2 regions of the Rhodopirellula halodulae genome follow, and region 2 is predicted to be linked to the other one. Evidence: riboswitches for the same ligand, from Rfam matches in the RefSeq annotation. Region 2 holds a riboswitch; the other holds the start of a gene.

Region 1 (15,409 bases), 1.6 Mb from region 2:
CGCGGCCGATGGGCGTTCCTGGGAGTCGCCGTGATGGTTCTGGGGTATGTCGCCGGAAGCATTTGGGCGTTTCGCAATGGATGGTTCATGGACATGGCGTTCGCGCCCGTTTCCATTTTGATGGCAGGGATTCTCGGGGTGGGGATACGGTTCTTCGAAGAAATTCGATGGCGACAGCGGATCACCGATCTATTCGGACGCTATGTTCCTCGGGCCGTGGTCAATCAATTGGTGCAACAGTCGGAACTGCAATCCATCGTGGTTGGCGGCGTCACTCGCGACGTGACGGTGATGTTTGCTGACATTCGCGGTTTCACTCAGTTCTCAGAACGCTTGCAGCCAGAAGATGTATTGGAGGAGCTGAACGGATTGTTGGAAGTGATGGTGAAGTGCACCTTCGACGAGGAAGGAACCGTCGACAAATTCATCGGTGATGCCATCTTGGTTTTGTTCAATGCTCCGTTGGATCAACTCGATCACGCGGCCCGAGTAACTCGCGTCGCCTATCGAATTCAGGAAGCTCTTCGTGCGCACAAAAGTGGACTGTCGATTGGAATCGGCATTCACACGGGCAAGGCGGTGGTGGGCAATGTGGGCACGCCGCAACGCATGGAATACACCGCGATTGGGAACACGGTCAACGTCGCGTCGCGGTTGTGCGATCGAGCGGCCGCGGGTGAGGTGGTGGTGTCGGGTGAAGTCACCAAGCAGCTCAGCGATGAATTCGAACTGCAACCCAATGAACCGATGCATGTCAAAGGCATCGCGGAACCGTTGGCCACGTCGCGTTTGGTCGGAATTCGAGAACCCGGTAACGAGTGATCCGATGGCATGAACACCGGCTACGTCATAGCGCGGTACAGGCTGGCCGCGATCAGCAAGGCAAACACCGCTCCGTCCATACGCGTGACCTTGTGGCTGGATCCTTTGAAACGCATCCAGTCCAGCAGGCGTCCGGTTGGGCAGGCTAGCCGACAATAGGCCATGGGAATGAATGTGGATACGAGTAGCGTGCTGATCGTCCAAGCGATGGCGGACCACGAAGCCAAATGCCAAAGGTAGCCGTGGAATGGTTCGACAAAAGAAACATCGGTGGTGGGACGAATGAGCAAAGCGAGGTAGACCAACAGCAAAGTTGCCGCGGGCAAGAATCCCAACGGCTTGGAAAGCCACGACGGGAGGCTCCACTTGCGACGTGAGTTGCTTTTGGGGCGGATCAACTGTTGGGCCGCACCGTGAGGACAAAGGTGATTGCAGTACGGATTGCCCCGCCGCGTTGGCGGGATGATCACGGAGATGGTCGCAAGTGCAACCAAACCCAGGGCGAGTTGCCAGGTGACTCCTGAGGTGGCCCAGCCGGCCAGCAGGGCCAGTGATAGCAAGTTGCCAGCGTACAGGCCGATGACCAACCAGACGGCAAAAAGCCACAAACGACGCAGCCAGGTTTGCCGCATCGCTCCAAAGCGAATCAGCAGCGGCAAAAGGACCAACGCGACGAGCGTGGCGATGTCAGCGTTGGACAGACGCGTCGTTTGGATGGATTCTTGGAGGGCACGCAATCGCTGTTGAAAGGGTGTTTGCCCGAGCGTTTTCCATTCCTCATCCGCCAACAACTCCGTCGCGAATTTTGGCAAGGTGTAGGCGATCGCCATGCTGGTCATGGTGGCTCCGGAGACGCCTTCGACCTCTTCGGCGGGAGGATCGAACGCCGCGAGTTCTTCCAGCGTCAGGCCTTCGAATCGTTTCCAAAACGATCGTTCTTGGCGGACGTAATCGACGTAGGGTTCGTTGTCGAATGAGTGCCGGATCTTGGGCCGCAAGAGCCGGTGCTCCAGATCCAGTCCAACCAGCACGCTGGTCGGGCCTTGGTAACCGATTTCGTCATCGACCAACGCCCCGGTTCGGATCAAGTATCCAACCGTCGTTCCGCTCTCGTCCTTCACCACGGCCATGCGATCGCCCTGAATTTGGAAGGCGGCGGGAAAGAAGGTTTGGGCTTCGGCCAATGTCAAAGGTTCAGGGAAAACGAGTGAACCAGTCGCGACGCCCAGTCGGCTGAGGATGCCACCTGCCATCGCCAAACTGGTCAGCGTTGCACCGGAGACGCCATCGATCTTGGGAACGCTGCCGTCTGCAAGTTTGCCACCCCAGGTCAGGCCTTGGAATTGTTGCAAGAACTCGGGAGAGTTGTTGACGGCGTCGACATGCTCATCGGTGTCGTGGCTTTGCAGGACGGCAACTGAGTGAACAATGTCTTGCTGATCGAAGAGCAACAATGCTTCCGTTGGTCCGTGATAGCCGACCGATCCGTTGGCTTCGGGCAAGGTTCTGGCAACGGAACCAAGCGGAATTCGATCGGCATCCAGGATCGCCCATCTCCCACGCTGGTCCGTCGTTTCGGTGATGGTGCGAGCGGCGGGTTCCAAACGTTGGATTTGATCCAGCGATGGTTGAGACGCCACGTCGATCCGTTGATGTGGCGACGGTAGACAGGCCAGCAGCCCGATCAGCATTCCGATCCGGATCGCATGCACCACGCGTCCTCGCCAAGCAATTGTTTGGCGGGACGTGGTGCGGGAGCGGCGGCCGTCCGCGATGGGCAGGCTTGGGCCGGATTGGCTCAAGGTTGTTTGACCCATCCGATCGCGTCGAGGTGCACCGTGCCGCCCGAGTCTTTGGTGGAGAAGTCGACGGTCACTTCGGCGCCCGCGGGCAGGAAGTATTTGCCGGCCGGAATCGCACCGCCTTGCGAGTCGCGTTGATTGATCTGAACGATTTTCGGCTCTTGGCCCGGAGCGGTCACGGTGATGGCCAGCTTCGTCGCACGATTTTCATGAGGAGCACTGTAGATCTGCAACTCGTACTGGCCGGCTTCTTTCAATTTTGTCTGGAAGGTGGCGGTCGCGCCGGAGTTGGCCGATGCGTAGCGGTATTCCCAACCGACGTAGCCCTTGAGACCTTGTCCTTTGGCCCACTTGCCCGTCGTTTTGGCTTGTCGATCATCGATCACGATGCCGGGCAATTTCTCGGGATCCAAGCCTGGCATGGGGCCGTACGGTCCAGCTTTTTCCATCGCGTCGTCCGGGATCACAATCGTCGCGGAAGGCGTGCTTCGGCGAGCCTTGCCGGGCAACTCAAGCAGTTCCAGCAGGTCGTCCAAGTGTTCTTCGTAGATGTCGCGAGGAGTGCAATTGTTCAGCGTGCAAAGAGAGGCGGCTTTGCCAACGACCTCGCCCATCATGCCGCACGTCTTCATCACGCGAACGGTGCCGAGGGCTTCGTGCGTGACACTGATGTTTCGACCGGCCATGAATAAGTTGTCGACGTTGCGGCTGTAGAAACAGCGATACGGAACCGGGTAGCCGTACGAACGATCCACGCGGCGGTCGTGAACGGCAATGCTGATGAAAGGGTTCTCGGGAAACTTGTCCGCGAATTCTTTCTTGGGGTAGTGCAGATCGATTGACCAAGTGCTGGGAACGCAGCCGTCAGGGAATTCTCTTTTACTGACAATGTCTTCTTGGTTCAGGACCACATCACCGAGCAGTCGACGGCTTTCTCGAGGCCCACCGATGTAAGCGACCCAGGTCAGTTGTGCGTTGGGATGATCGGCAGCGCCGTCGCCATTCTTCATCGCATTGAACGCACCATAAACCGCACGCAGGTTCCAATCGCGGATGGCTTCGGCGTCGCCCAGCGGATCAATGTCGAATCCACTTTCCCAAAACCATTGACCGTGATGATCACGCGGATAAGGAAAGTCTTCCATGTTGAGTTGCAACGCCCAGGGAGTCTTGGGGAACTCAGGAGCGTCGTCGACTTCGTCCCAACGCCACATGTTGCTCATGCCCATGCGGCCTTTGTCGGTGATGTCAAGGTCGGCATTGGCCCACTCGCCGATCCAGCCATGGCCGGTGCAGTCAACAAAACGGTCGCCGGAAACCCGAAGGTCTTCGCCCGTTTTGGTGTTCAGGGCAAGCACATGTTCGATTTCCTTGCTCTCCGTGCCTTCTTTCATCTTCACCGCGTAAGCGTGATGGTTCAGCAACAAATCAATGTTGGGTTCCGCAGTGACGATTTCTTCTTTTTGTTCGTCGCCGAACTCTTCGTAGGTGCCGGGCGATTTGGTGGCTTTGTCGGAGAATTCCTCGACGATCTCACCAATGCGAGGAAATTTTCCGCGACGAATGTTTCCCATCGCCCACACACGAACTTCGCTGGAACCGTTGCCTCCCAGCACACCACGGTCTTGAATCAGGGCGACCCGGCAACCCATCCGCGCGGCCGACAAAGCCGATGCCATGCCGGCATAACCACCACCGACAACGACCAAGTCATAGGGACCTTTGGTAACCGGCGTTTCAGGCAAACCCAATTGAGTGCGTCGCCATGGTGAAAGCACGTCGCTCACATCCGGCGGCGTTGTTTCCAAATCGGTGGTCAAGTAGATGCAGTCGCAACGACCATCGAACCCGGTTTGGTCTTTCAGTTTCAGTTCAGCGGAACCCTTGGGCAACTCGACCACGCCACCGTCCTGCCAAGACCATGTTGCACTCTCGGTGCCAAATGTTGAGGCAAGCTTGTTGCCATTGACATGCAATTCGAACTTCCCGGGTGAAGGAGACGCGTCCCAACGCCGAACCCAGTCGATTGTTCGGACCCAAACGCGATAGGTTCCTTGTTCGGGAATGTCGACGGTGGTGCTGGCGTCGGCGACGGGTTGCCCCAATCCGTGGGCGATCAGATATGGCGAACCCATTTGTTGGATGAATTGGGTATCCAATTTCCAACCACCGTGCGTGGCAAAGCTTTCGGCTTCCACGAACACGTCGGCGGCATGCGCTCGAGGCGATACCAAAGCAGCGAGCATCATGCTGAACGCGGCTGCAGAGGCAAGGTAATTTGGGAGACGGATTGGCCGATGGTCAGGGCGGGTGGAGAAACCAGGGTGCTGAGACATTCCAGTTTTCATTGATCTTTGGGGTGGGGACGAAGGGGGCTTCACATCATAGCTGACCCAACCTTTGATTCGTTGCATTTCGAGTCGCGATTCCAATTGCGTGGATCGAAAAGCACCCTGCCCGATCTATTGATTAGCGGGTGTGGTGTTCCCATCCCAGCGTATGACTTCTTCGCCGGAAGCATCCAACACCCGCAGGTTTCGAATTTTCGCGGAGCCCTTTGCGTCACTCGTGTCCAAACGCAGCCGATGAATTTCCTGTTTGGAAGAGGTGGATTGCTCATCCGAATGGTTCACGAGCGCAAGCGAGTAAGCGTGCCATTGGTCGTCGTGTTTCGGCGTCCAAGGAAGTCGCACACCGTTTGGAAGAGATTGATCGGGCGATGTGGTGAAAAAGACGTCGCCCTGACCTGCGGCATTGCTTTGCAACTCAAACGCCAGGTGATAGGGGCCTTGGTCAAGTTTGGATGGCAATCGGTCCATCGCAATTCCCGGATCATCACCGTGGAAAGACAAATGCAGGACACCTTGTTTCCATTTCGAGGTTGTATTCTTGCGAGCTCGAATGGCACGTTGAGACGACTTGGTTGATTTCTTCTTGTTGCGTCCGTTGCCTCGAATGTTGTTTTGAGGTCGCTGCGAAAAGTCGGTCCATTCGGGGTGCCGGTTGCGGGTGGACGCGGCATCGCCGGGCGAGACGTCTGCGGTTGGCGAGAAGGAGCGCGTGTGCAAAACATCCGTCGCCATTTGGTTCCAACGCTCGGCCATTCGCTTCACGACAATGGGATGATTGTCGGCAACGTTGTGACGTTCGGTCCGATCGGAATTCAGGTCGTACAGCTCCCAAGGACCGTTCCGGAAACTTGCTAGTTTCCAATTGTCCTCTCGCAACCCACGGTCCGAGGAGAACAAAAAGTGAAGTGGTTCGTCTCGTTGGAAGGACCCGCCTTCAAAAATGGGACGAAGCGAAACGCCAGAGACAGGACGGAGTTGGCGATCAAGCCATTCCGAAGGAATCATGCTGCCCGTGACATCCACCATCGTTGGAAAGATGTCGATCAGGTGGGCCGGTGTGTGATTGATGCTGCCGGGTTGGGGCTTCAGTCCTTTGGGCCAGTGCACGATCGCGGGTGTGCTGATGCCGCCTTCGAATTGGTTTTGTTTGTAAAGCCGAAAAGGAGTGTTGCGAGCCCAGGCCCAACCGGTGGAATCGCTCCAAGACACCGTTCCGTCGGTAGGCTTGGCCTCGATTTTTTGGCTGGTTCGATCATAGGGACAAGCCCCGTTGTCCGAGACGAACCAGATCAACGTGTTGTCGATGTCACCGGTCTCTTCCAAGTGTTCGATCAAGCGTCCAGTCTCTTGGTCGACACGATCGATCATCGCGGCCAAGGCGGTCATGCGTTTGGTTTCGAACTCCTTGCGTGGATCGGACAACGAATCCCAAGCGGGAATGTGATCAGGACGTTCGCTCGGAATCAGATCCGCTGAGGTGATGCCCAGTTCTTTCTGCCGAGCGGCTCGTCGCTGGTGGATGACATCCCATCCCTGATCGTAGCGCCCTTCGTACTTGGCGTAATCCTGGGGCAACGCTTGCAGCGGAGCGTGAGGTGCGTTGAATGCCACGTAGAGAAACCACGGATTATCAGCTTCGTCGGCTTGGTGAAGAAACTTCATTGCATGGTCCACGTTCGCGACGGTGGTGTAGAAGCCTTCGGAGGGAACCGACCAAGGTTGTCCGTCTAGCCGAAACGTGTTGTCACCCAAGAAGTAATTGCAAGCACCACTGAGGTGGCCGAAGTATCGTTGAAATCCGAAATCGGTTGGCTCCTTTTGCAAGTGCCACTTCCCAGCCATTGCGGTGTAGTAGCCTTGCGCCCCCAGCGTTTCCGCACTGGTGACCGCGCGCGAGAGCGATGTGTCACCGGCGGCGATGCAGTATTGGCCCGTCAACAACGAAACTCGTGAAGAGTGACATTTCGCGGTGTTGTAGAACTGAGAAAATCGCAAGCCGTTCGCGGCCAATGCATCCAGATGCGGCGTTTCGATTTCGCTGCCGTAGCAACCGAGATCAGAGAATCCCAAATCGTCGACCATGATCAGCAACACGTTCGGGCGTTGCATGGAAGCCTCGCCGGTTTGCCCCCATCCGTTCTGGCTGGGCAACAAACAAAAGAGAAGGCAAGCCAGGAAGGCGGCCTGAACAGTCACGCTGCGTTTCATGATTCGATCCACGGTGAATTGGCGGCGGCCGCGAAACGGGCAAGATGCCTTTGGGCGGTTCGCATGTTAGTGTGTGAGGGATCAGAGATCGTACATCAATTATCCCACGCTTTCCTCTTTGTGCACCAACGATGAACCCGATGAATTCTTTTCGATGGCAGAGACTCCTGTTCGTTCTGGTCGCCTTGACCGCGGTCGGCAGTGTGGATCGATCGTGCTGTCACGCGAATGAAACATCGAAGGGATCCGGGGAGCGTCGTCCCAACATTATCTACGTGATGGCCGATGACCTCGGTTACGGTGACTTGGGATGTTACGGCCAAAAGGAGATTCAAACGCCGCGTTTGGATCAGATGGCTGCCGAGGGGATTCGATTCACCGATCACTACGCTGGTCATACGGTCTGTCGCCCATCGAGGTTGACTTTGTGGACCGGTCAGCATGTTGGCAGCACAGGGTTGATCGGAAACGCCGCTCGTGATTTGGATGGCGAGCAACCGACGGTTGCCTCGTTACTTTCCAAGGCGGGCTATGCCACCGGTGGTGTCGGCAAGTGGGCTCTTGGCAACGTCGACGTTCCCGAGGAAATCGAAAACCCGGGACATCCGATGAACAACGGGTTCGATACATGGACGGGATACATGAACCAGTCCAACGCACACAACTTTTATCCGCCGTATCTCTGGGAAGACAAACGTCAGTTGTTGTTTCCCGGCAACGTGGTCAGCACCAACCCGGCGGCGCGTGGTCGCGTGTCGGTGAAGAAAGATACCTATTCCCATGATGTGATGACCGAAGCTGCGTTCGACTTCATTCGCACGCACGCGGCGGAGCCATTTTTGTTGCACATTCACTGGACCATCCCACACGCCAACAACGAAGCCGGAAGGGTGAATGGTGATGGCATGGAGATTCCAGACTACGGAATCTACGCTGATCGCGATTGGCCCAATCCGGAAAAAGGATTCGCGGCGATGATCACCAAGATGGACCATGACATGGGCCGGTTGGATGCATTGCTCGATGAACTGGGGATCGCCGAACAGACACTTGTGATCTTTACCTCGGACAACGGGCCGCATCATGAGGGTGGGCACAGCGATCGATTCTTTCTAAGCAGCGGGCCTTTGCAGGGAAGCAAACGATCCATGCATGAAGGTGGCATTCGCATTCCATTTCTAGCGAAATGGCGGGGCACCATCGAACCGGGCTCGACCAGCGATCACCCATCGGCGTTTTGGGACTTCTTACCGACCGCGTGCGAAATTGCCGGTGTCAAACCACCAAGCCAAATTGACGGGATCTCCTACCTGCCATCGTTGCTCGGTCAACCGGAGCGACAACGCCGTCACGAATACCTTTATTGGGCCAGTCGCGAAGGCGACACGTCCGTGGGAATTCGTTCGGGAAAGTGGAAAGCGGTGAACTATCCGAGAAACGCTGTCAGCAACAAGGAACGCAACCGATTGGCTGGTGAGGGAAAACCGGCGGTGAACAAGAACGGTTGGAAGTTGTTTGATCTGTCGACTGACCCCGGTGAACAAACGGATCTGGCGGCACAACACCCTGGCGAACTCGAGCGTCTGATTGAGTTGGTTCAGCGGGACGAGCTGTTCTGATTCGCGTTGCGGCGGCGAGCCGGAACGCACGGCGGGAATCATCAACGTGGCGTCCGCAACGCTTTTCGCGTGGGGAAACGACAGGTTACGATTTTGTTGCGGAATCTGCTGCGATGAATTTCGACGCAATTAGGATGGGATCGGACGGGCCGCGTGACGGAGCGGTCCTGACCCCCACCTTTTTGACCCACCTCTGGTTTTCCACCCCATGATGATGAAGTCCACGACGGCCGCTTTGGCCATGGCGATGTCGTTCGCCGCCCCCGCACTCGCCGGAAACTGTTTTCGAAAATCTGCCTGCAGCACATCTTGCGCCACGCAATCCACTTGTTCGGTCCCAGCAAACTCGTGTGCCACCGCCGCGGGTGGCTTGTCCGCTCACGACATGGGTAGCGTTGACAACCCAAGCGAACTGAATGTCGCTTTAACGACCGAATTGGTCGGCCTACGAGAGCAACTGGCGGACGCCAAACAAACGCTGGAAGACAAGGCAGCCAAACTCGACGAAGCCGATCAAGCGATAGCTTCATTGAAAGCAGAGTTGGCATCGTTGAAAGAGCAGCTTGCTTCGCAAACCAAACGTGCCGAGCAAGCGGAAGTGAAGCTGGCTGCTGTGACCGACGCAGCAGAAGAGCAAGAGAAGGCGGCTCAACAGCGCAACAACAAACTGCAGCAGCAGGTCGCGAATGTTAAAAAGAACATGCAGACCAGAACATCTGAACTGCAACAGCAGCTGAAGGCCACTCGAGAAGAACTCCAGGCGACCAAGAAGACTTTGGAAGAAGAACGCAAGCAGCGTGAGGAAGAAAATCGCCAACAAGAGCAAATGGCGGCTCAGGCGAAGGAGGACGAGGAAGTAACAGAAGCAGAGGCTGGTAGCGAGGACGCTGAGTAACTGGAGTCGAACCTGCCAACTTGCACGGACCGGCACTGGCTGAATTGCTTTCAGCCAGTGCCGATTTTTTTTGACCCTGATGCAGTGTGGGATCGACAGGTTAATTCGTGCTTTCCATCCGCATGGTCGTCGATCCGTGGAGCTGATCCACGCCGAGCGTCAAGAAATTTGGCATCCAGCTATTTGATGTGATGGGTACATGGACGTGCACAGTAACAAGTTGGCTTCCTGAGCTGACATCGTTTGAATACTCCACCGTTGACGTCCCGCCCTGGATGCCCATCAATTCCAATTCTTCTTCGATTCTGTTGTTGATTTCGATTGCCGAAGATGTTGGTTTGATAGCGACCCGGGCGCCTTCCCGCGTGGCATGGATGGCGCTGTCGCGAAGTTGACTTAGCCGTCCCAGTTCAATCAAGCCAAAGGTCATGAATATCATGATTGGTGCTATGACGGCAAACTCCACCGCAGCGGCCCCAAGTCGGTCGCTGCCTCGTTTGGGATTGCGACAGCTCGATCGACGCACCAACTGTCGATGTGCAATTGGTGGTGATTGCGCTTTAGAATTCGAGATCATCGTTTCAATCCACCAGCATTGCAGGAGAGTAAAGATATTCGCTGTGACTGTCGCCGGTTTGGCTCAGCTTGCAACCACGTGCAACCATGGGGGCCGGTTGGATCGTCAGATGCTTGTGCTTCATTGGGCCGGTTAGCCGAACGCTCAGAATGCGAATGCCCTCCCACGCGATGATGGTGTAATTCGCGTTGTTGCCATTGCCTTGTACCCGGCGGAAAATCGGGATGATTCGTTTTTCGCCAATGATCGATTCGAGTTCCGCCTTGATGCCAGCGCTGATCCCCGTGTCGCCGTTGAGAGATAGTTCGCCCTGATCGTTGAAAATCAGTTCTTTTCCAAGAGCATCAAAGTCATCTTGCGAAATACCGTGAAGAATTTGTCGCCGGATGTCCTTGGTGCTGTTGTTGGACGATCCGATATCGACCGTTCCACGGTTGCCCGGCGATCCCGTTCCAGTGGGATAGAGCGAACATTCATGAAAGCCGTCACTTCCATTGGCAATCGATCCGTTCCAGTACATGAATTTATCTTCGGTGTCTTTGGACACGACCTGCTGCCATGTTTCTTCATCCAAGGCGATTGGGAGAATTTCAACGGTTGACGCCTCGGTGTGGGGGCGCTCGAAACCAACAATATTGTGTTGAAAGGCAGCAATGACGCTTCTCGAAAGCGATTGTGTTTTTCTGCCTGTCAAGCCACCAAGTTGCAACGGCAACTCACCGTGAACTGAATTGGTAAGAAGGAAGTTGACTCGCACAGCGTTTGCCGTATTCGAGTTTCCTGTTGAATAGAAAGTTTGCGTGCCAGCGTTGAACGTTCCGATTTCGACGGACCGTTCATCGGACGCCAAGTGAGCTTGAACATCACCGACTTCGTTGGCGGCCCCCAGAATATCTGCGGCCAAAATCACTTGTTGGTTTGCATTCAAGTCACCGCGGACTCGAGCGTCATGCAGCGCCCAAGCACCCGCTAGCGCCGCTGAGTCTGCTGAACGGGAGAGTTCGGTCCGAGCGGTATTGATGTAAGCGAATTCGGATACCACGGCGAGCAAAGTGACCATGGCAACGCATAGAATCAGTCCGAAGATTCCTGCTGCACCACGTCGGCTGTCCGCCTTGCGGGAAGAAGTTTTGGTTCGAAGAATTTTGTCATCGTTCATCGGAGAGACCTGGTCCGAGAAGGGAGTCAATGTGAGGTATCGAACGTGATCAATTGTGGAAGGATTCATCGTTCTTTGTCGGTGTCAGATCAGATTTCTGCCGTTCGTTGTGCAGATGATCTTTTGCTGTTCAGCCAAACGCAAAGCGACTTTTTCAGTGGATTGAAGTCGGCGAAGCGTTCACACTGACGTGCTCTTGGCTCCCATCGGAGTAGATCACGCGTACGCTCTTCAAAAGAATGGAGTCCACTCGGTTGGCTCCAAAACCAATGTCGACGTTCGCGAGGCTCTTGTCGGGGTGGTAATTTGATAGACGTTTTCCTGAGCCATGTGGCATTTCCACCAGGTAATCAGGACCACCAAACGAACCCCAGTCAGATGACTGTCCGTTCTTGATTGCGAACAGGTAGCGAGAATCCTGGACTGCCATCACTGTGGTCCACTGGATCCGATCATTCGCGACGGTCCAGTTTTGGAAGTTGCCACCCCGCTCATGGTCAACGATCTGATCGTTGGATGCCGCGGTGACGCGAAAGCCGCCGCTTGAATAGGTGGCGTCCGCCGCGTAGTTCAGTTGAAGCTCAAAGTAGCGGGATTCATCGCCACTATCGGGATAGACGAAGAATGAGACTTGAGGCGAGTTGATCTTGGGATCTGGCTCACCGAGTACGAGTTCCCAATTCTCTTCGATGTAGTAGATGTTCTTGGAGTCTTCCGCGTGGAGGACGATGTTACTCGTCCCTAAACAGATCGCGAAGACGGCAATTAAGAACCTTTTCTTCAGACAAAAAGCATTCGCCATTTGAGAGTCTCGGTTGTGAGTCGGGATCCCCCCCGCTCAACGCGACGTTCGCGTCTTTCAATCAGTGCGACGTCGAAGCATCCAGGGCGGTCTGGCGATCCTGGAAGTAAAAGCCAGGATCCATGACTTTGCGTCCTTCGATTACTCGAAGTTTGCTTTTTTCTTGAATGACTAAACGGAAGCTCACAACTTCGCTAATGAAAACAATAGGTTACGGAATCGCCTGGGGAGAGGATTTTTGGATCGAAACGCGAGGATTCCTGCGAACCAAGCAGCGGTTCATGAGGTTGCGAATTTGTGCGTTTAGTGCAAAGGCGATGGGTTGAGTGTTATCGCTTGTCAGGGGCCGGTTTTGCACCGCAGTTGGCGGTGGTGTAGTCTGTATGCCCCTCCTTTCCTTCCCCGCCTGATGATCGACGGTTCTGTAATGAAGAGTCCGTTCGTGCTGCTCGCCTCGCTTGCTGTTGCTTGGTTTGACCGCCCGCTGAGATCGCGGCGAATCCGCCTTTCGCTGTTGGTGGCTTGGCTTTTGACCGCGAATCTCGGCATGCTGATGGCCGATGAGTCGAGCGAAGAGTCGTTTGATTTCTTCGAAGCCCGAATACGACCGGTGTTGATTGAACACTGCTATGAGTGTCACGCGGCGGATTCGGAGGAACTTGGTGGTTCCTTGCGATTGGATGTCAAACAAGGTTGGGTGCACGGCGGGGATAGCGGTCCGGCGATTGTTCCGGGGGATCCTGATGCCAGTGAGCTGATGGCCGCCATTCGGTATGAATCCACTGAAATGCCGCCCAGTGGCAAACTGCCTCCCGACGTGGTGCGTGACTTCGAAACTTGGATACGGCGAGGGGCACCGGATCCTCGGACGGATGAAGATGGCCAAGTTTGGCAAACGCCGGGCAAGGAAAGTCTCGATTGGGAACGTGCCCGTGAATTTTGGGCCTTTCAATCTCCGAAGGCGACACCGGCACCGACAACCCATCAATCCGGTTCTTGGATCGACGCTTTCTTAGACGATCTGTTGCTCGCAAAGGATGTTCGACCGACATCCATGGCGACTCCCAGCGTGCGGCTTCGCAGGTTGGCGTTTGATTTAACGGGCTTGCCTCCTGACCGGGATACGTTGCATCGTTTTCAGCGGGACCCCAGCGACCGACATTGGCGTCGTTTGGTAGATCAGTACCTGACCAGTCCCGCATTCGCGGAACATTGGGCGAGGCACTGGATGGATGTGGCTCGCTATGCCGACAGCAACGGAAGCGACTTCAACGCGACGTATCACAACGCGTGGCGTTACCGCGATTATTTGGTTCGATCTTTTGCGGAAGACGTGCCAATCGATCAAATGATTCGCGAACAAATCGCGGGTGATTTGATGGATGCTGAAACCGACGCTGATCGCTACGACAAGTTGGTCGCGACCACGTTCATGATGATCGGCACCAAGATGCTCAGCGAACGCGACAAAACCAAGTTGCGAATGGATGTGGTGGACGAGCAGATCGACACCGTGGGACGAGCTTTCTTGGGGATGACGCTCGGTTGTGCCCGATGCCACGACCATAAGTTCGATCCCATCACCACGGAAGACTACTACGCGTTGGCCGGAATCTTTCGGAGCACACGAACACTGCACGGCGAATCGCAACAGTACGTCAGCACTTGGAAGAAGACGCCTTTGCCGATTTCATCTGAACATGCCAAGCAGCTTGCCGACTACGAGAAGGCTCGCGATCGTCTGGATCGTGAGCTTAAGGAGCTGGAAGACGAGCTAAAAGCGTTGGCGGCGAAAGACAAGATGAAGGGCATCGTGGTTGACGACGTCGATGCCATTCAAAAAGGACATTGGGTCGAATCAACCTACACGCCTCGGTTCGTCGGCAAAGGGTACGTGCATGATGCCAACGACAACAAAGGCGAAGCGACAATCGAGTTTCGTGCTGTGCTGCCTGACGCTGGGCGATACGAGCTGCGGGTGCACTACAACTCCAACGGCAATCGTGCGTCGCGAGTGCCCGTGACCGTTCGGTTGGGCGAAACCGTGACGGAGTTGGTCCTGAAGCAGAATGTGAAGCCGCAACAGGGGACTTATTCCGTACTGAAAGAGTTTGATTGTGAAGCGGACACGCAGACGTCGGTCTTGTTGTCCAACGAAGGCACCGATGGATACGTGATCGCCGATGCGGTTCAGTGGGTTCGCGTTGACGAAGAAAATCGCGGCGATGACGAAGCGTCCAACAACGCCAAGTCGGAGTTGATGCAGTCGGCTCTTCGCGAACGTCGCGATGCGGTCAAAAGGGAACGCGATCGTTTGATCAGCAACGCACCAGCTCCGCGTCCAATGGCAATGGCTCTAGCGAATTTGCCAAGCGATGAGCAGGAGGATTGTCCGATCCATGTTCGAGGTGAGGTTCGCAATTTGGGGCCTGTGGTGGCTCGTGGGATCCCACGCGTGTTCAGTGAATCAACCACCGCGTTTGAACCATTGAATGGCAGCGGGCGATTGGAACTCGCTCGATGGTTGACAGACCCCGATCACCCTTTGACGGCGCGCGTCAGCGTCAACCGAATCTGGATGCATTTGATGGGCGATGGTTTGGTTTCCACGGTTGACAACTTTGGTGAGCGAGGCCGGCGACCGACTCATCCAGAATTGTTGGACGCATTGACGTTGGAGTTCGTTCGCAATGGTTGGCGTCAAAAACAATTGATCCGGCAAATCGTTTGCAGCGACGCTTACTCTCGGGCGACCACGTCCGACGATGATCCCCGCGTGGCACTGGATCCGGAAAACCAATTGAGATGGCGTGGCAGTCGACGAAGGATTCCTGCGGAGTCGATTCGCGACGCCATGTTGGTCTCCGCCGGCGTGTTGGACTCAACCGGACGCGAAAATTTGATGGATGGTTACGCGACTCTCGTGAGTCAGAACAACGCCAATTCAAAGGCAGTCACCGCGTTTGGATTGGATGATCCGAAACGCACGCTTTATCTACCATTGATTCGGTCGGAGGTTCCGCCGTTGTTGGCCAACTTGGACGTGGCGGACCCCGATCTGCTGGTTGGAAAACGTCCGACCACCAATGTTCCGGCTCAGGCGTTGACGCTGATCGGCAGTCCCGAAGTGCGGCGATGGGCGATGCTGACCACTCAGAAAATGTTGGCGGAGAC
Region 2 (15,409 bases):
CCAAACCACAGCGTCAATCGTTGTCTTCGAATTCGCAACCGCATCCACGCTCGCTTTCGCGTACTCGCTGAAGATTGCCTGCTCGCGCTGGATGTCCTGTTCGTAAATCGTTGGTTCGTTGCGTCCGAGCAAGGCAACCGTGACTTCGCCAGGCTGGACTTCATGCTGCAAAGCGCTCAATCCGTAGACGCAAGTTGCCAGCAACAACGTCGCCGCCACGACAATCGATCCCCAAGCATCCCTGCGTGCCTCTCCGGTTGGTGCACCGCGTTGCAAAATCGTTTGCACGATCCAACGTTTCGCGGCTTCATACATCGCGACGTTGACGGTCACGATGACAAAGCTCACCGCATAAGTCCCTCCTAAATCAGCGATCTGAATTAGCATCGGCATGTCCGCCAACGCGTGCCCCAACATCAACACAGAGATTCCGGTGAACAGATAGTTGCGAATCCATTCCAGGCCGACCCAATACACCGCCGCGATCATGCCGATCGGAATTTTGCTGCGCCAGCCCTCACGATTCGATGCGACGCGTTGCCACTTTCGAATCAACCCGATGAAGAGCACCGGATAGATGGCAAGGTAAGCGGACAACGCCAACCATGGCAAAAACATCAGCGGATGCGCGTGACGCAGCCCCTGCAAACTCAACAACCAATAGCCCAAGAAAGCCAGATAGACACTGCGTTTCCAAGGCGTCGCGTCGGGCGTTTCCGCGATGGCGAGCAGCGGAACGATGGCGACAAAAACGAGCGGTCCGATCGCCAGCGGTGGACCAGAAGCCCACAGAACACCAGCCGCCAACGTGGATGCCGCGAAACACCATTTCCAACTCGCGGCGTTGTCACTACCAGACGCGTTGGACCGGTCGGCTGAGTCAGGCGTCTCAAAAGAAGGAGACTCGGCGGATGATTTGTCGCTCAACGGACTGGCTCGCGAACACGGGAAACGATTCGTTTGCCCGTGAAATACCAGTCCGCTCGATGCCCGACAACCCGTTTACGTGATGCTGTCGGACATCAAACCCTCGACAGGACCTTCGATCAAGCCTTTGCCGCGCCCGGCCAAAAGCGTTTCCAACGGCTTTCGGCTCCGCCATGACCTTCGCTGGACTCGCCCTCTTCTGATTCAGTGGGAGACGGGTTGCCCAAGCGATGAGCCACGTCGCGGAAAGCTTGGGTGAGAGCCGCTTTGGGAGCTTGCGTGATCAAAGGCACCCCGTTGTTTCGCACCTCGACCATCGTGCGATAGTCGTTTGGCAACAGGGCGAAGATCTCTCGGCCCAAGGTTTCTTTTGCCTTCTTCAGACTGATTTGACCGGCGTCCAATCCGGCTCGGTTCACAATGATCTCAACGCGATCGGCGAGCCCTTCCGTCTCTTCGAAACTCATCATCAATCGAACGACGTTTCGCAAACAAGGCAAATCCAATTGCGTGACGAGCAGAACTTTTGATGCTGCTTCGATCGCGATCATGTCCAGCGCGTTGTAGGTCTTTGAAAGGTCGACGATGAGGTGCGAGAACGATGCCTTCAACAGACCGATCACTTTCCTCAGACTTTCCGCGTCGATCGCTTCCAAGTCATGCAGTTCTACCGGGCGAGGCAGCAAGTACAGACCGCTGGAATGCTTGGTCAGTGACTTTTTCAGCAACTGAATATCCAGACGACCGATGTTTTGCACCACATCGGCCAGCGTGTAGTCCGGAATTGCATCCAAGAACACATCGGCATCGCCGAGCGCCAAATCCAAATCGAGCAAAGCAACGCTGTTGCGACTCTCTTCCGCGAGAACACATCCCAAGTTCACAGCGGTGCTGGTTGTCCCCACGCCCCCGGTGGCTCCAGCGATCGCAATCACCTCACACGAGCGATTGCGAGCGTCGCCCCCACCGAACTTCGCTTGCCCAATACGTCCCAAAGCTGCCGACAATTCGTCTTCCACCAATGGCAACGTCAAGAATTCGCGTGCCCCCGCGCGAATCGCCTGAAGGATCAACTGCCCGTCACTAACGGCGCTGGTTGCCAGCAAAGCGGTGTTGGGATTTTCGTGTGTGATCCGTTCAATCAGTCGAATCGCCGCGGTCGAATCCGTGTCCAACGAGATCACACCCACGTCCGGCGTCGTTTGCTCCACGATGTCCGGGAAGAACTCATAGCGAGAGCAGTCCGCCTCCAACCAAACGGTGTCCATGCCCAAAAGCATCGCTTTCAAGGTTTCGCGGGACGAGTCGTTTGGATCGACCAAAGCCAATCGTAGGACGTTACTCATAACTGACAGCTTCGAATGGTGGGAAGAATCATGGGGACAGCCCGGGACGAATCCCGGGCCACATGTGGGGCAATTTCAATGCGACTTGATAGGCTCAACGAACCGATCAAGCCGCTTGGTTTGTCATCGGTATTCAGGCTGGCTCACGATCACTCCGTCGGCGACCTTCTTGGGCTCCGCACTGGGAACGATCGCATCGGCTGGCAACAAGACGCCGGCTTCGTACCGGTTGTTGGCTCGTTGGCTCACCGGTTGTTGCCGGTTCGGTTGCGGTTGGTAGTAACCAGCCACGTTGGCCTGGGTCCGATTGGGTGTCCGCAGTGATGCTTGAGGACTTGGCAAAGTTGGATCAACGATCTCACCTTGTGGGTAGGCTTGCCCAGGAACCATTTGCATCGGTGCGTTGTACCCCGGCGGGTTGTGAATCATTGGCCCCGACTCGATCGGGCTGCCTTGGATCATGCCGTTGATGCCAGGCTGAGCGTTTTCGTTGTAGCAATCGTTGGCTTTCAAGTTTGGCACTTCGATATGACCGAATGCGTAGAACTCTTTGTCGTCAGGTGAATGCGAGTTCAGACCTGGGCCACCGCGAGGCACCTCGTGCGGGTCCATGGCTTCGACCAACTCAGGTGTGACCATGATCAGCAATTCAATTTCGTTGCGACGCTCTTGCATCTGGCGGAACAACGCACCGACGTAAGGCAAGCTTCCGAAGAACGGAGTTCGCGTGGTGGTGGCTTCCGTGCGGCTTTGCAACAAACCGGCAAAGCGAACGTCTGCCCCGCCTGCATCTCAACGGCGGTTTCGACATAGCGAGTCGTGAACGCGGTCACATTGGTACCATCGATTGTGACCGCACGCGAAGCATCCGGTTCGCTGACCTCTGGACGAACTTCCAAACGAATCCGTCCGGGTCCAACCACGAAAGGCAGGAAGTCGATGCTGGTACCGTAATCTTCGTAAGTGATCTGTACCTGCCCGTTTTGACCGGGCACGATGGTCGGGATTCGACCGCCGACGGTGAATCGTGCGGGACGACCGTGCGTTGCAACCACGGTCGGCTCGGCCAGTAGCTTGACCAGCTTTTGTTCTTCCAACGCTGACAACAACGCTTCGAAATTATTGCTGACGTTCATCCGAGTGATGGCGTTGCTGTTGGACAGCGGCCCGACAGGTCCCAGGATCGCACCGTCGTCAGGGAATGCTCCCAATGCGTCGACGTTCAGCACGCCGCTGGGTCCGTTGAGCAAAGTGAAGTTGTCATCGAGTACTGCCAAGTCGACGCCGAGTTGACGAAGCTTCGTCCGGCTGACTTCCATGATCTTGGTATGCAACAAGACTTGTTGAACACCCACCACTTCGATGTTGTTGATCACGGTGGTGTAGAACTGCTCCGTGATCGCCACGGCACGATCCACGTCGTCGACGCTGGTCACGTAACCCGAGATGATGGCGGATTCACCGATCGGCGTGACTCGCAACGATGCCAAAGGCAACTGCGAGTTCAAGATGCCTTCGACCTCGCGAGCATCCGCGACAACGGTGACGTCGATGGTGTAAAGCTTGTCTTCCGTGTCCCACAAATTGATCTGCGTGGTGCCCGGCGTTTTCCCGAAGACTTGAATTTGGTTTTCAGAAACGGGTGTCGCGCCCAACACCTCTTCGTTGTGAACCTGGAATCGCGGAATGCGTTCGTTCAACGACAGGATGCGACTACTTTTGACAATCAGGTCCATCCTTTCGACGGTCTGGCTGATTTTGTGGTCGCCAGCGGCGGATGTCAAAGTCGATGCGGACTGAGCTGAGACCGTCCCAGTCGCGCTGGCGGTCACCAGCATCAAGGCGGCTGCGATCCAACGAGTCAGCGTTGAATCACAACAGTTTCGAAAAGTGCACACTCGCATCGGAGGCATCCTTGCCGGGGCGGGTCGAGTTATTCAATCTTCTCAACGAGCATTCATCCATGAACGCTCGCGACTTCGACGACCAACGCTTTCCGTTACAAACGCGTTGGTCGTGGGCGGCGACTCGCTGGACTCAGCGAGCTTGCCTTGGCTTCCGTCTTGTGTTCGCTGAAATCAATCAGCGGCTGGTTGGACCGTATTCTTTGTCTTGCGAACCGAACGCTTCTGATCCTCGCGATGGGCCGCTGTTGTAAAACGGGCTTTGCGATCCATTCAGATAGCTGTAATCGGTCGGTGCACTCGGTTCATCCAGTTCGTTCTCGCTAGGGAGGGGATAATCCGCCCCCGGACGAGTACTGAGATCCTTCGTGTCTTCTTGAATGTTTTCTCGACCGGATTCATTGAGCACCTTCGGCACGCTGGATCCCTCTTCGATCCAGTATTCCGTCAGCACGCCACCGGACATCTTCAGCATCTTGAAGCCCTTCTTCTTTTCCTTCTTAGGGGCTTGGATGGAAGGTGTCGAAACAGGCGTCTCTTCACGGTCAGATTCTTCACGTTCTGCTTGTGCGATTTGATAATCCGACAACCACTTCAGGAAGTCTTCGCCTTCGGTGTTGCCGCCTTCGCTTTCGCGAGTGTCGCTTGGGTTCCCCAGGGTCAGGCGGATCTTGCCAAGTTCACTGGCGTAGGTCCAAGCGGGTGTGTCTTTCTTATGGATCAACAGCGAGATAGATTTCGCTGGCTTTGCTTCCACTTCGGGGTCCACTTCACGTTCGGTGCGTCCGTCCACAGCGAAGACTCGCACGCCAGTCAAAACCGACTTGGCGGTGGTCTCGGGAATCAGATCGCTTTTGACGAAATATGCCATCACATCGACGCGGTCGCCGGGGCGAACCAAAGTCGCCACGCTACTTTCCGGATCGGCTCGCATCGATACGACGCTGTAACCGACGGGAATCGTTTGCGAGGAACCATTAGCGTCCGCCATCAACTTCACCGGCATCACAGGCTCGCCTTCATAAAAACGCTGGCGAGCGAATTTTCCTTCGACGTCCTCGAGCTTTCCGCTGGCGCCTTGTGGCACTCGATCAGCGGGCCATTGCTCCAAACGAATCTTGTCAGCCGTGATTTCTTCGGCGATGTCGATGGTTTTGGAGGTCACAAAGATCTCGACCATTTCAACGGTGTTGCCGCCGGTCGACTGAGCTTGCATCCATTGGCTCATGCCGATTGCGGCAATGGTGCCGCAAACGCACGCCAGGATGAGGAAGACTGATTTATTTCGCATGGCAATCGTTTAGGTGACCAGTGTTGACAGACTGCTCGCGTCGAATTCGATCGTGGGTTCGATCGCCCGCAATGGAAGCGTCACTCACGGTATCGGGTGTGTGTCTTCACGAGGTAAACACACTTGGGGCAACCGGGCGTCTTCGCGTAATCGTCACAGATTAACACGCGACCAATTAGCACCTGAAATCCAACGCATTGTGGGAGAAGCCCCATGATTTGGGGCACAAATGACGACAGGCCGCATGGGGTAACCATGCGGCCCTCGCCGTTCAAATTGAATCAAACAAGCTGACCCGTGGCGGCGAAGTAGATGATCGTTCCGATCGCCATCGGGATGCCATAAGGCAGCAGATACATGGTTGGCTTTCGCTCTCGAGCGATTGCAGCCAATCGTTCTGGCTTACGAACCGTTCGCCACTCTTCCATGATGGTCCAGAACTGAGCGTAGTGCTTTTCCCAAGCTCCGCTCTTCCAGATCATGAACAGTGCCATGATTCCACCAACCACTGCCGTCGCGGCGAAGGCCTTCAAGGTGATCATGAATCCACACCATGCACCGATGCCAGCCAACAGTTTCACGTCACCGGCACCCATGCCGCCGACGTTGCGAAGTGGCAACAGCATCATCATGCCGCCGAAAGTCCCCAGCAGGCTGTAGCCCAATCCTGGCAATCCGCCTTGGATGAAGCAGTGAGCCCAACCGCAAATGATGAACGGGAAGGTCAGCCAGTTCGGCACTTTCAAAATCATACCGTCGATGACGGCGGCAACGATCAAGACCACCGTCACGAACCAAATGGTCCAGTTCTCAGTGATGGCATTTAGGAGCGTTTCCATGGTGATATCCCCGTGTTTCTTCGGTCGATTCGTCCGTGCAACGAGTCGCCGTTGGTGGTTTCAAATTGGAATGTTTTTTTGGTGGCGGTGAACGTCTCAACGAGGACCGATGAGCCAGCTCAACATGGCGAACAACAAAGTCACGCCACAGCAGGCAAGTTGCCATACGTGGGCGGCTGCGTCGGCAGGTATCAGTGGATAGTTCATTCGCTCAATGCCCGGGGGCAAGCTAGAAGGTGATTTGGATTGAGGTTGGACCATGAACCAAGCGTGAAACGATCGGGTGCCAGGACACGGTTCGGCGCATCCGATGGCAACTCACGCCACTGAGTTCACAGCAAAAGGGCTCCCCCTGCGGCGATTCCGAAGGACGGTGGAATCGCTTCCACCGCCATTCGGGATGTCGCCAAATTGACGGGACGAGCCCGCCATGCAAGCGATCAGTTAGCGGCGATCGCTGCACCGGCTTCGCCGAACTTGTCATTGGCGTTGTTACCGATCGTGGTAACAGCACCGATGCAAACGACGATGATCAAAGCCAACAAGACGGCGTATTCAACTGCAGTTGGTCCGTCTTCTTCTTTCAAGAAAGCAACAACGTTTTCAGCAAATTTCTTCATGTCTAACTCCAGACAAAAACGGGGGCCACGAAGATGTCTCGTTAACCCGGCGACAATGTGTCAGCCGACTCGATGTGAATCGACCACGTGACAACAGCCTTCGTCGTTGGAAATCAAACTGACAAGCCTCGGTTCAAACTCGGATGTTCCGAAGAAACATCACGTGTTCTTTCCACGGCAACCCGGCTTTCCTGAAGCCAAGCCCAGCGACATCAAAGACGCTCGGCCGACTCACGGACCCGTGGTTTTGCGTGCCGTCCTCTCGAACGGTTTGCCTTTGTCAGGGAACTTCGGCTGACCCCACCAAGCTGAAAAAGGCAACACACCTTCGACCGTTCAGCAGGGCAGTGAGCCGCGTGAAACCGCAACTCACTTTCTCACTACCGAACACTACGACAGAAAACGAAGGTGTCAAAAAAGATCGTTTGCCCCAACCTTAACGCTGAGGCAAGATGCCGGGTTGCACCGGTCCTAACGATTGCAACGCGCTGCGTGCCGCACATTTGGACACCGTGTCGCAGGGAATCACACCACATCGCCGCCCCACGCCGAACATTCGAATCCACCCCTACTCGGATGGGACTGGGCGATACATGCCATGCAAACGCACTCAGCCTGCCCGCATTTGCTCACGACAAGCTTCGAATCCGCGATCATTCAGCGTGACCAGCCTACGCGAACATCCACGCGTGCAGCCGAATCATTCGCTGGGCCAACCGGGTAACTCAAACTTCTTTTGAGTATTCGCGGTGTGCTCGCCGTAGTGACGTTCCATCTGCTTCAGCAGCGCTGCCAATGTTGGCCAGCGACTGGCTGGTGCCTTCTCGTCGACAGCGTAACCATCCAACAAGTAGGCAAAACGCCGCGTGAACTTGCTGACGCGTTGCATCTGCCGAGCCTCTTCCGCTCCCGTCCAATCCGCGTGAGCGAATTCATAATCCGGTGGCATCTGCGCGGGGTTCAGATCCATCACCGGAATCGACGGATCAATCGCGTTGTAAATCTGAGAGAAGAACAACAGCTGACGCCCCATCATGTGTTCCACATTCCAACGCGGCGTGTGCGTTCCGTTGGCCGGACGGAAATTCATCTGAGCCACCGACAAATCGGCGAAAATCGTCTGAGACTCACGGCAAGAACGTTCCATCGCGACAAACAGCTCGTCCATCTCATCGGGCATGGTCCAAACTTCCGTCGCCATCAGCCAACGAACGGGAGGCTGCTTCTCCAACTTTGGTGTCTTTGCCGATACCGCCACCGCATTGTGCGATCGAGTTCTTGTTTCCCATTGGTTCGCCGCATCGGTTCCGATGTCGTCCGCCTTGGTTTGATCCAACGGTATCCAATTGCGGATCACAAAGCTATCCGAAGACGGATCCGACACACCAGCAATCCCCGACGGGTCGCCTACCAACAGATCAATCTGCCCGAATTGCTCTAGTTCGCTCGCGTTTAATTCGTCGGCGGCCACCACGATCCGCATGCCATCCACCTGAATCACCGCCATGCGGTTTGACTCGACGGTTACCTCGACCAAATTCGGATCTGATTTCGAAAGTGCAAGGTCGCTTGGCTGCCTGATTGCTCGGACAGCATCTTCATTCGGCAAACGTTGCAGCCAAACTTGTTCCGCCCGGCCCAAATCGACCGTTAGATCGCAATTGCCCAGATTCTCCGTCGGTTTCGTCCCATGCGTGATCGCAACGCGAAATCCCCAGTGTGTTTCGATCGAAACCACCTTGTTCGGCCAAATCTGAACCAGAGCGGGATCCCCGGGCGAAGCATCTGCCCTGTTCAAAGGGCCCGCGATCACAGTCCCAAGAAGCAATCCGAGACTCGCCAGCAAACGAATGGCGAACCCAGATGATTCGCGAAAGAGCGGCGTTCTCGACAACGGGGCAGCCGGAAGCATGGAAACGTCCTATTGAAGCGGTGCAATGATCCGGAACATGCGGGTGGTTCCGGCAATCGCATTGGATAATGACCAGCCGCTATCGTAGCACGCCGCTTCGTCTTGATTGCTGCACGATTCCTTGCACGCGTTTCCATTCCGTGATGGCAAGCGATAAATCCAATCGGCGAGCCAACTGATCTCCGCGAACACGCTGAATTTCCAATCGAATCAGATCGTCCGAGCCCACAGGTTGCTGATCCAGATCGATCGCCGCTTGCTTTTCTTGCAAACGTTCTTGAGCCCACAGCAATTGCTGATCGATCAACTCCAAACGCGATTGAGCCAACCGAACGTCGAGGACGGCCTGCAGCGTTTCGTTGCGAACAACGCCCGAAAGTGATTCGCGAAGCAGCGAACATTGCTGACGTCGGCAATTCAAATCGCGACCGCTGGTGTCAGGATGCAGGCAAGAAAGCAATCCTTTGGCTCCCGCGGAGGCGATTGCCAAACCGACGCCCGGATTGATGGCACCCATCAGCTGACGTGCCGATGACACGTTGCAAGTTCGCATTCCAGCGCACAGCTTTTTGACCGCTTTCAAATCGTTGCGGTTTTCCAAAGCGGTCGCGACGCTGAGCCCCGTATCAACCGATCCGATCGATTCCAACGTTTGCAGCGGCTCGTGAATCAACGCGATCGCCACCTCAGCTTCCGGTCGCCCGGTTCGACGAGCGAGCTCTTGTCGCAGCTTTCGGGTGGCAAAGTTCTGTTGCAACTGCATGTCTTGCCAAACCAATTTGGCCTGCTGCAATTGCAACACGTCTCCATCGGGAACGCCCAATCGGTCCGCTTCGTTCGCCAAATCAATCAATCGGTCCTGAACACGCAAACCCTCGCCGGCGATTTCAATTCCGTCTTGCGCGGCGATCAGTCGGTCGTAAGCCTTGGCTGCTTCGGCCGCATCATCGGCTCGACGTCCCAGAGCGATTTCTGCCAGAACAGATGTTATCAACCGCAATTGGCACATTGCGTCTTCATCATCGCAATCCACACCGCATGAAACCGATCGTATTTCTTGGTCAATCATGTTGGCTTCGGGCGAATTTTGATAAGCCCACTGCATGACCTCGTACCGGGTGTAGCTGACCTGGGTACCGGATACCCCCGATAAATCCGACCGGGACGAAGCAACCAACTGAGCGTCCGCTTCCGAAATTCCCGTCTCGGGAATTTCACTCAAGTCGTCCCACTGGATCGAGGACCGATCGCTCAACTGCGACCCCGTCCGATTGATCTTGGCCGACACCAATTTCATTTCCGGATCAGCAGTTGCAGCGGGCTCAACCGCAGAAGAAACGTCGAAGGGTCGAGCATCCCGGACGTCTGCTGATTCCGCGATCGAGGACTCCGGCGATTGGACCGTGAACAACGCCATGGCGGTCGCGGCCAAAACCAACGGCAGGATCCAGCGGGGGGCTGGAAATTCGGTGGCTGGGGCGACGGGTTTCACGAGAGAAATCATCCTTGCGGTGAACAGAGGCTCCTCTTCGTCCGTGGAAGAGCGTGGCAGTGTCCTCTATCCGAGGAATCGTCCTCACCCGGCGCCCAGATTCACCCCGAATGCTCGCCTTGCGTTTGGCCCGATTGCGCCGGTTTGGCCGAAAAAAACCGATGGTCCGGTCGAGCCGAACTTTCGCTAGACTGCTCCCTTCCAGCGATTTCCCCGTTTTTCGAACGTTATGAATCAACCGATCGAATCGAAAACCACCGCCGAGGACACGGTTTCCGAAGCACAGGCGGCTTTTGATGCCATGTCTGTTCCTCAGCAACGCGCCGCCGTTTTCCGCCTGCAAGGCTCCCGCGAAACGGTCGAAGCATTCGCGGTCGCGTTCATTTTGGCGTTGCTGTTCCGTGCGTTCATCGCAGAAGCCTTCGTGATTCCCACCGGATCCATGGCTCCCGCATTGATGGGTGCCCACAAAGACATTTTCTGCGACCAATGCGGCCAACAGTTTCCGATTGGCGCCAGCCTCGAAAACCGTACCCCGGCCCTCGAGAACGCGGTCGTCGGAGGCATTTGCCCGAACTGCCGCCACGTCAATTCATTGGACCTCGCCAACGATCCCAATCAACAAACGTTCAGCGGCGACCGGATTCTGGTCAGCAAGTTCGCCTACACACTGAAAGAACCTCAACGCTGGGACGTGATCGTTTTCAAAGTCCCCGTGAACCCAAAACAGAACTACATCAAACGATTGGTCGGTCTGCCCGGTGAAACGGTTTCGATCCGCCACGGTGACATCTACGCCCGTCCGAATTCAGAAGCCGCAAAAGCCGACCAGCCCGGTGACATCGACGGCAGCGATTTCGACCGCATCGAAAACATTGGACAAATCCAACGCAAGCCACCTGAAAAATTGCTCGCCATGAGCCACTTGGTTTATGACAGCAACCATCAAGCCAAAGCGTTGCTCGATGCGAACTACCCGTCTCGATTGCAGCCCTGGCAACCCGGTCAATCGACCGCCCCCGAGAACTCATGGAAAGTCACCGCGTCGCCCGATGGGTTGACTGCCACCGTGCAAGCCGAGGGCGACCAAACTCAATGGCTCCGTTACTACCACCGTTTCCCAACCGAATCTCAATGGCGAGATGCCATCGCGGGAGGTTCCCTGGCAGACATCGATCCTCAAAGCGGTCGATTGATCACCGACTTCTATGCCTACGACGCTTACCTGCATGTGGACTCGGACCGAGTCTACGACCTGAAACCAGCTCCGGGTGCGTCGCTCTTCAAACGCTTGCTGGGTCAGAGCCGAACGGCCGGTGTCTTCAAAAGCAATTACGAATCCGGCGGCGACTTGGCACAGTTTCGAGGCACGGTCGTTTACGGCGGTTCCAATCATGGCTCGGAAGGAATCCACTGGGTCGGCGATTTAATCGTCACCCAAGACATCGAGACCTCCGGCGACGCAAAACAACTTCACTTGGAAATTGTCGAGGCTGGCGTCCGCCATCTTTGCCACATCGATCTGCAAACGGGCAATGCCACGCTGTCGTTGGAAATGGGCCGGTCATCCGCAGAACCCCAGTCGTTTAAGTTCGATGGCAACGACAATCTCAGTCCAACGGCACAGACGTCAATCCGCGCCGGACAACGTCACGCGATTCGCTTCAGCAACGCGGACAACCAACTGACGCTGTGGGTCGATGACGAAGTGATCACGTTCGAAACGCCGACCACATTCGACTTCGCCGCGATCGTTCCTCCCGATCAGAATCAACCGCAATACGATGGGGCGGGAAATCCGTTGGACGCTGCTCCGGTTGCGATCGGTGTATCAGGTGGCTCCGCTGAACTGCATCAAATGCTGATCCAACGCGACAAGTACTACATCGCGGTCAACAACAGCAACGATGGCATGTTGGACTACGACATGGGGCGACTCCGACGCTTTGTCGGTGCCGGCTCACAAGCCGACGAAATCGTTCGCGACATTCAAATTTTGATGGGCGAACCAACCATTTGGTCCGAGTTCCCCGGCTGGGAAGCTCGCCGCACCGTTTCCTTCCGAATGGATGAAGACCAGTTCTTCCCGATGGGCGACAATAGCCCCGAGAGCCTCGACGCTCGCTGTTGGGCAGGAAACAAAACTCGATTGGGGATGTATCAAAGCCCCGATGAAGACGCCTACAAATTCGCGGATGTTTCGTACGTGCCTCGCGATCTGTTGGTCGGCAAAGCCTTGCTGGTCTTCTGGCCGCACCCATGGAAAAAACCCCTTCCGTTTTGGCCTAACTTGGATCGCATGCAACGCATCAAGTGATGCATCGAAAGGAATCGAACATGACGGATCAATTCACTCCCACCTCATTTCCTCAACAGGACACCGAGGCGAACGCTTTCGCATCGTCATCCGAACCGGTGCTGGAAGCCGTCGGGCTGCAAAAGACTTACGGACGACGACGCGTGGTGGACGGCGTCAATTTGCATGTCGGCGATGCGGAAATCGTCGGCTTGCTGGGCCCCAACGGTGCTGGAAAATCAACCAGCTTCCGAATGATTTGCGGGCTGGTGCAACCGGACCAAGGCCGCGTGTACCTCAGCGGACAGGACGTCACGGACTGGCCCATGTTCCGGCGTGCTCGCGATGGTCACATGGGCTACCTGCCCCAGGAACCCAGTGTCTTTAAGAAGCTGACGGTCGAACAAAACATCTCGGCTCTGTTTGAATTGCTGGGCGTCGGCCGCAAAGAACGCAAGGAACGCACCCAAGCGTTGCTGGAAGAGTTCAACATCACTCACATCCGCAAAAGCCGGGCAGCGGGATTGTCCGGAGGTGAACGTCGTCGACTCGAAATCGCGCGCTGCTTGGTCTCCAATCCTCGAATTGTGATGCTGGACGAACCGTTCGCGGGGATTGACCCGGTCACGGTCCAGTCGATCCAAGGCGTCATTCAACAGCTCCGCGATTCAGGCATCAGCGTGTTGATCACCGACCACGCCGCGCGAGAGATTTTGACCACGGTGGATCGTTGTTACGTGATCTACCAGGGCCAAGTCCTGATTGACGGCACGCCTGACGAAGTGAAGCGGCATCCGAAAGTCCGCGAAGAATATTTAGGTGACCTCGATGCGGCAGCGGGCGTCCCAATGGATGAAACGGCAAACCGCCCCGCTGCCTCTCCCCCGGCACCTCGCCCAACTAACATGGCACCAGGCCCATCCGCGGCGGCACCCAACATCCGTCCGGACGCGGCCCATCCACAACCTTCCGCACCCGCGGCACAACCGCGTCGGCAAGTTCCACGCCGACGTGTGACTGACGTTTGAACAGAACTGCATCCACATGACTTCATTGATCGCCGCCGAACGTATCCGAGCGGCACGCGAACGCATCGCTGGTGTCGCACGGCACACGCCTCTGATGCGGAACGCTCGCCTTTCCGCCACTTACGACGCGGAGATTCTGCTCAAGCGTGAAGACCTGCAAGAAGTCCGCAGCTACAAAATTCGCGGGGCTTACAACCGCATGTCGCAACTGAGCGACGAACAACGGGCCGCGGGAGTCGTCTGCGCCAGCGCCGGCAACCACGCTCAAGGATTCGCCTACGCATGCCACGCCATGAAAATTCGCGGCCGAGTTTTCATGCCCGCCGTGACACCCAAACAAAAAGTTGACAAAGTCAAGTTGTTTGGCCAGGAACACGTCGAGGTGATCCTGATCGGTGACACCTTTGATGACGCGGCCTCGCAGGCCCACCTCGCTACCGCCGAAGGATTGACCTACATCCCGCCCTTTGATGATCCAGCAATCATCGAAGGACAAGGAACCGTGGGGTTGGAGATTCTCGAGGACCACGCGGAACCAATCGACTATGTGCTTGTTGCCGTTGGTGGCGGAGGACTGATCTCGGGTCTGGGCAGCGTGTTCAAACAGCTTTCGCCATCGACCAAGATCATCGGGATCGAACCGGCCGGCGCTCCTGCTATGCACGACAGCCTCCGCCGGGGCGAAGTGATCACGCTGGATAAGATCGACAACTTTGTCGACGGTGCCGCCGTGCGTCGTGTTGGCGATTTGAATTTCCAGATTGCGCAAGAAGTCATCGACGACATGGTCTTGGTTCCCGAAGGCAAAGTGTGCAGCGTCATGCTGCAGCTCTACAACGACGAAGGCTTGGTCGTTGAACCGGCGGGTGCGTTAGCGATTTCCGCTTTGGAACAACTCACCGAAGAGATTCGTGGCAAGACGGTCGTGTGCATTGTCGGCGGCAGCAACAACGACATCACGCGCACCGAAGAAATTCGCGACCGAGCAATGCTTTATGAGGGCTTGCAGCATTACTTTATCATCAAATTCCCGCAACGTGCCGGCGCACTTCGTGAGTTCCTGAACAACGTGCTGGGGCCCACCGATGACATCACCCACTTCGAATACACGCGGAAACACAATCGAGAAACGGGGCCCGCACTCGTTGGCCTCCAAGTCGCCCACCGGGACGACTACCAAGGCTTGCTCGACCGGATGACCAAACACAACATCGAATTCCAGGTCGTCAACGAACAACGCATGCTGTTCGAACTGCTCGTTTGAGCACCGCTGTTCCAATCACGATCCCACGATCGACTTCAACAGCAACTTCATTTCTTCCCGTTTCGCCGCATTGGATTCGTACAGATTGCGAGTCTCACCAGGGTCGTCCCGCAGGTTGTAGAGCTGACCGGGAAAACCGTCCTCCACGACGCCAGCCGAATGTGGCTTCATCAATGGACTGTCGTACCGATTACCTCCGGACCCTGCGTGATCCAAATATTTCCAATCACCGGCTCGCAGTTGAAATTCGCCGCGAAAACTTTGCGTCAACATGTACGGGCGAATGCTCTCACCATCGTCAGCATTTCCCAATAACTCCGGCAGCAGATTGAAACTGTCTTTCGCCGCGTGCGCTGGCATGTCCGCCCCAACGGCGGCAGCGAGCGTCCTGAACAAGTCAGTCGTGTTGATCAACTGATTCGATACTCGTCCGGGTGCAATCTTGCCGGGCCATTTGATCATCATCGGAACGCGGTGCCCGCCTTCCCAT

What was found. A riboswitch is a leader RNA that binds a small molecule or an ion and turns the genes downstream of it on or off. The one in region 2 is predicted to bind cyclic di-GMP.
Region 1: it holds a riboswitch for cyclic di-GMP, as region 2 does, so the genes downstream of both, LOC70_RS16420 (hypothetical protein) here and LOC70_RS21915 (Flp family type IVb pilin) in region 2, are expected to answer to the same signal.

The regions. Positions count from the first base shown of each region.
Region 1 covers NZ_JAJKFV010000029.1:908,645-924,053, forward strand. The annotation lists gene LOC70_RS16380 (adenylate/guanylate cyclase domain-containing protein) at 1-822, shown strand, start outside; gene LOC70_RS16385 (FMN-binding protein) at 843-2,639, opposite strand; gene LOC70_RS16390 (FAD-dependent oxidoreductase) at 2,621-4,873, opposite strand; gene LOC70_RS16395 (arylsulfatase) at 5,087-7,183, opposite strand; gene LOC70_RS16400 (arylsulfatase) at 7,324-8,802, shown strand; gene LOC70_RS16405 (hypothetical protein) at 9,011-9,697, shown strand; gene LOC70_RS16410 (TadE family protein) at 9,798-10,223, opposite strand; gene LOC70_RS16415 (TadE/TadG family type IV pilus assembly protein) at 10,279-11,502, opposite strand; gene LOC70_RS16420 (hypothetical protein) at 11,588-12,235, opposite strand; cyclic di-GMP riboswitch class I at 12,318-12,402, opposite strand; gene LOC70_RS16425 (DUF1553 domain-containing protein) at 12,783-15,409, shown strand, end outside.
Region 2 covers NZ_JAJKFV010000029.1:2,459,362-2,474,770, reverse strand. The annotation lists gene LOC70_RS21945 (apolipoprotein N-acyltransferase) at 1-927, opposite strand, end outside; gene LOC70_RS21940 (AAA family ATPase) at 1,047-2,273, opposite strand; gene LOC70_RS21935 (hypothetical protein) at 2,397-2,948, opposite strand; partial or broken gene LOC70_RS21930 (type II and III secretion system protein family protein) at 2,949-4,009, opposite strand; gene cpaB (Flp pilus assembly protein CpaB) at 4,356-5,468, opposite strand; gene LOC70_RS21920 (A24 family peptidase) at 5,750-6,307, opposite strand; gene LOC70_RS21915 (Flp family type IVb pilin) at 6,748-6,927, opposite strand; cyclic di-GMP riboswitch class I at 7,101-7,213, opposite strand; gene LOC70_RS21910 (DinB family protein) at 7,628-8,839, opposite strand; gene LOC70_RS21905 (hypothetical protein) at 8,919-10,331, opposite strand; gene lepB (signal peptidase I) at 10,561-12,648, shown strand; gene lptB (LPS export ABC transporter ATP-binding protein) at 12,669-13,655, shown strand; gene ilvA (threonine ammonia-lyase) at 13,672-14,919, shown strand; gene LOC70_RS21885 (sulfatase family protein) at 14,935-15,409, opposite strand, start outside.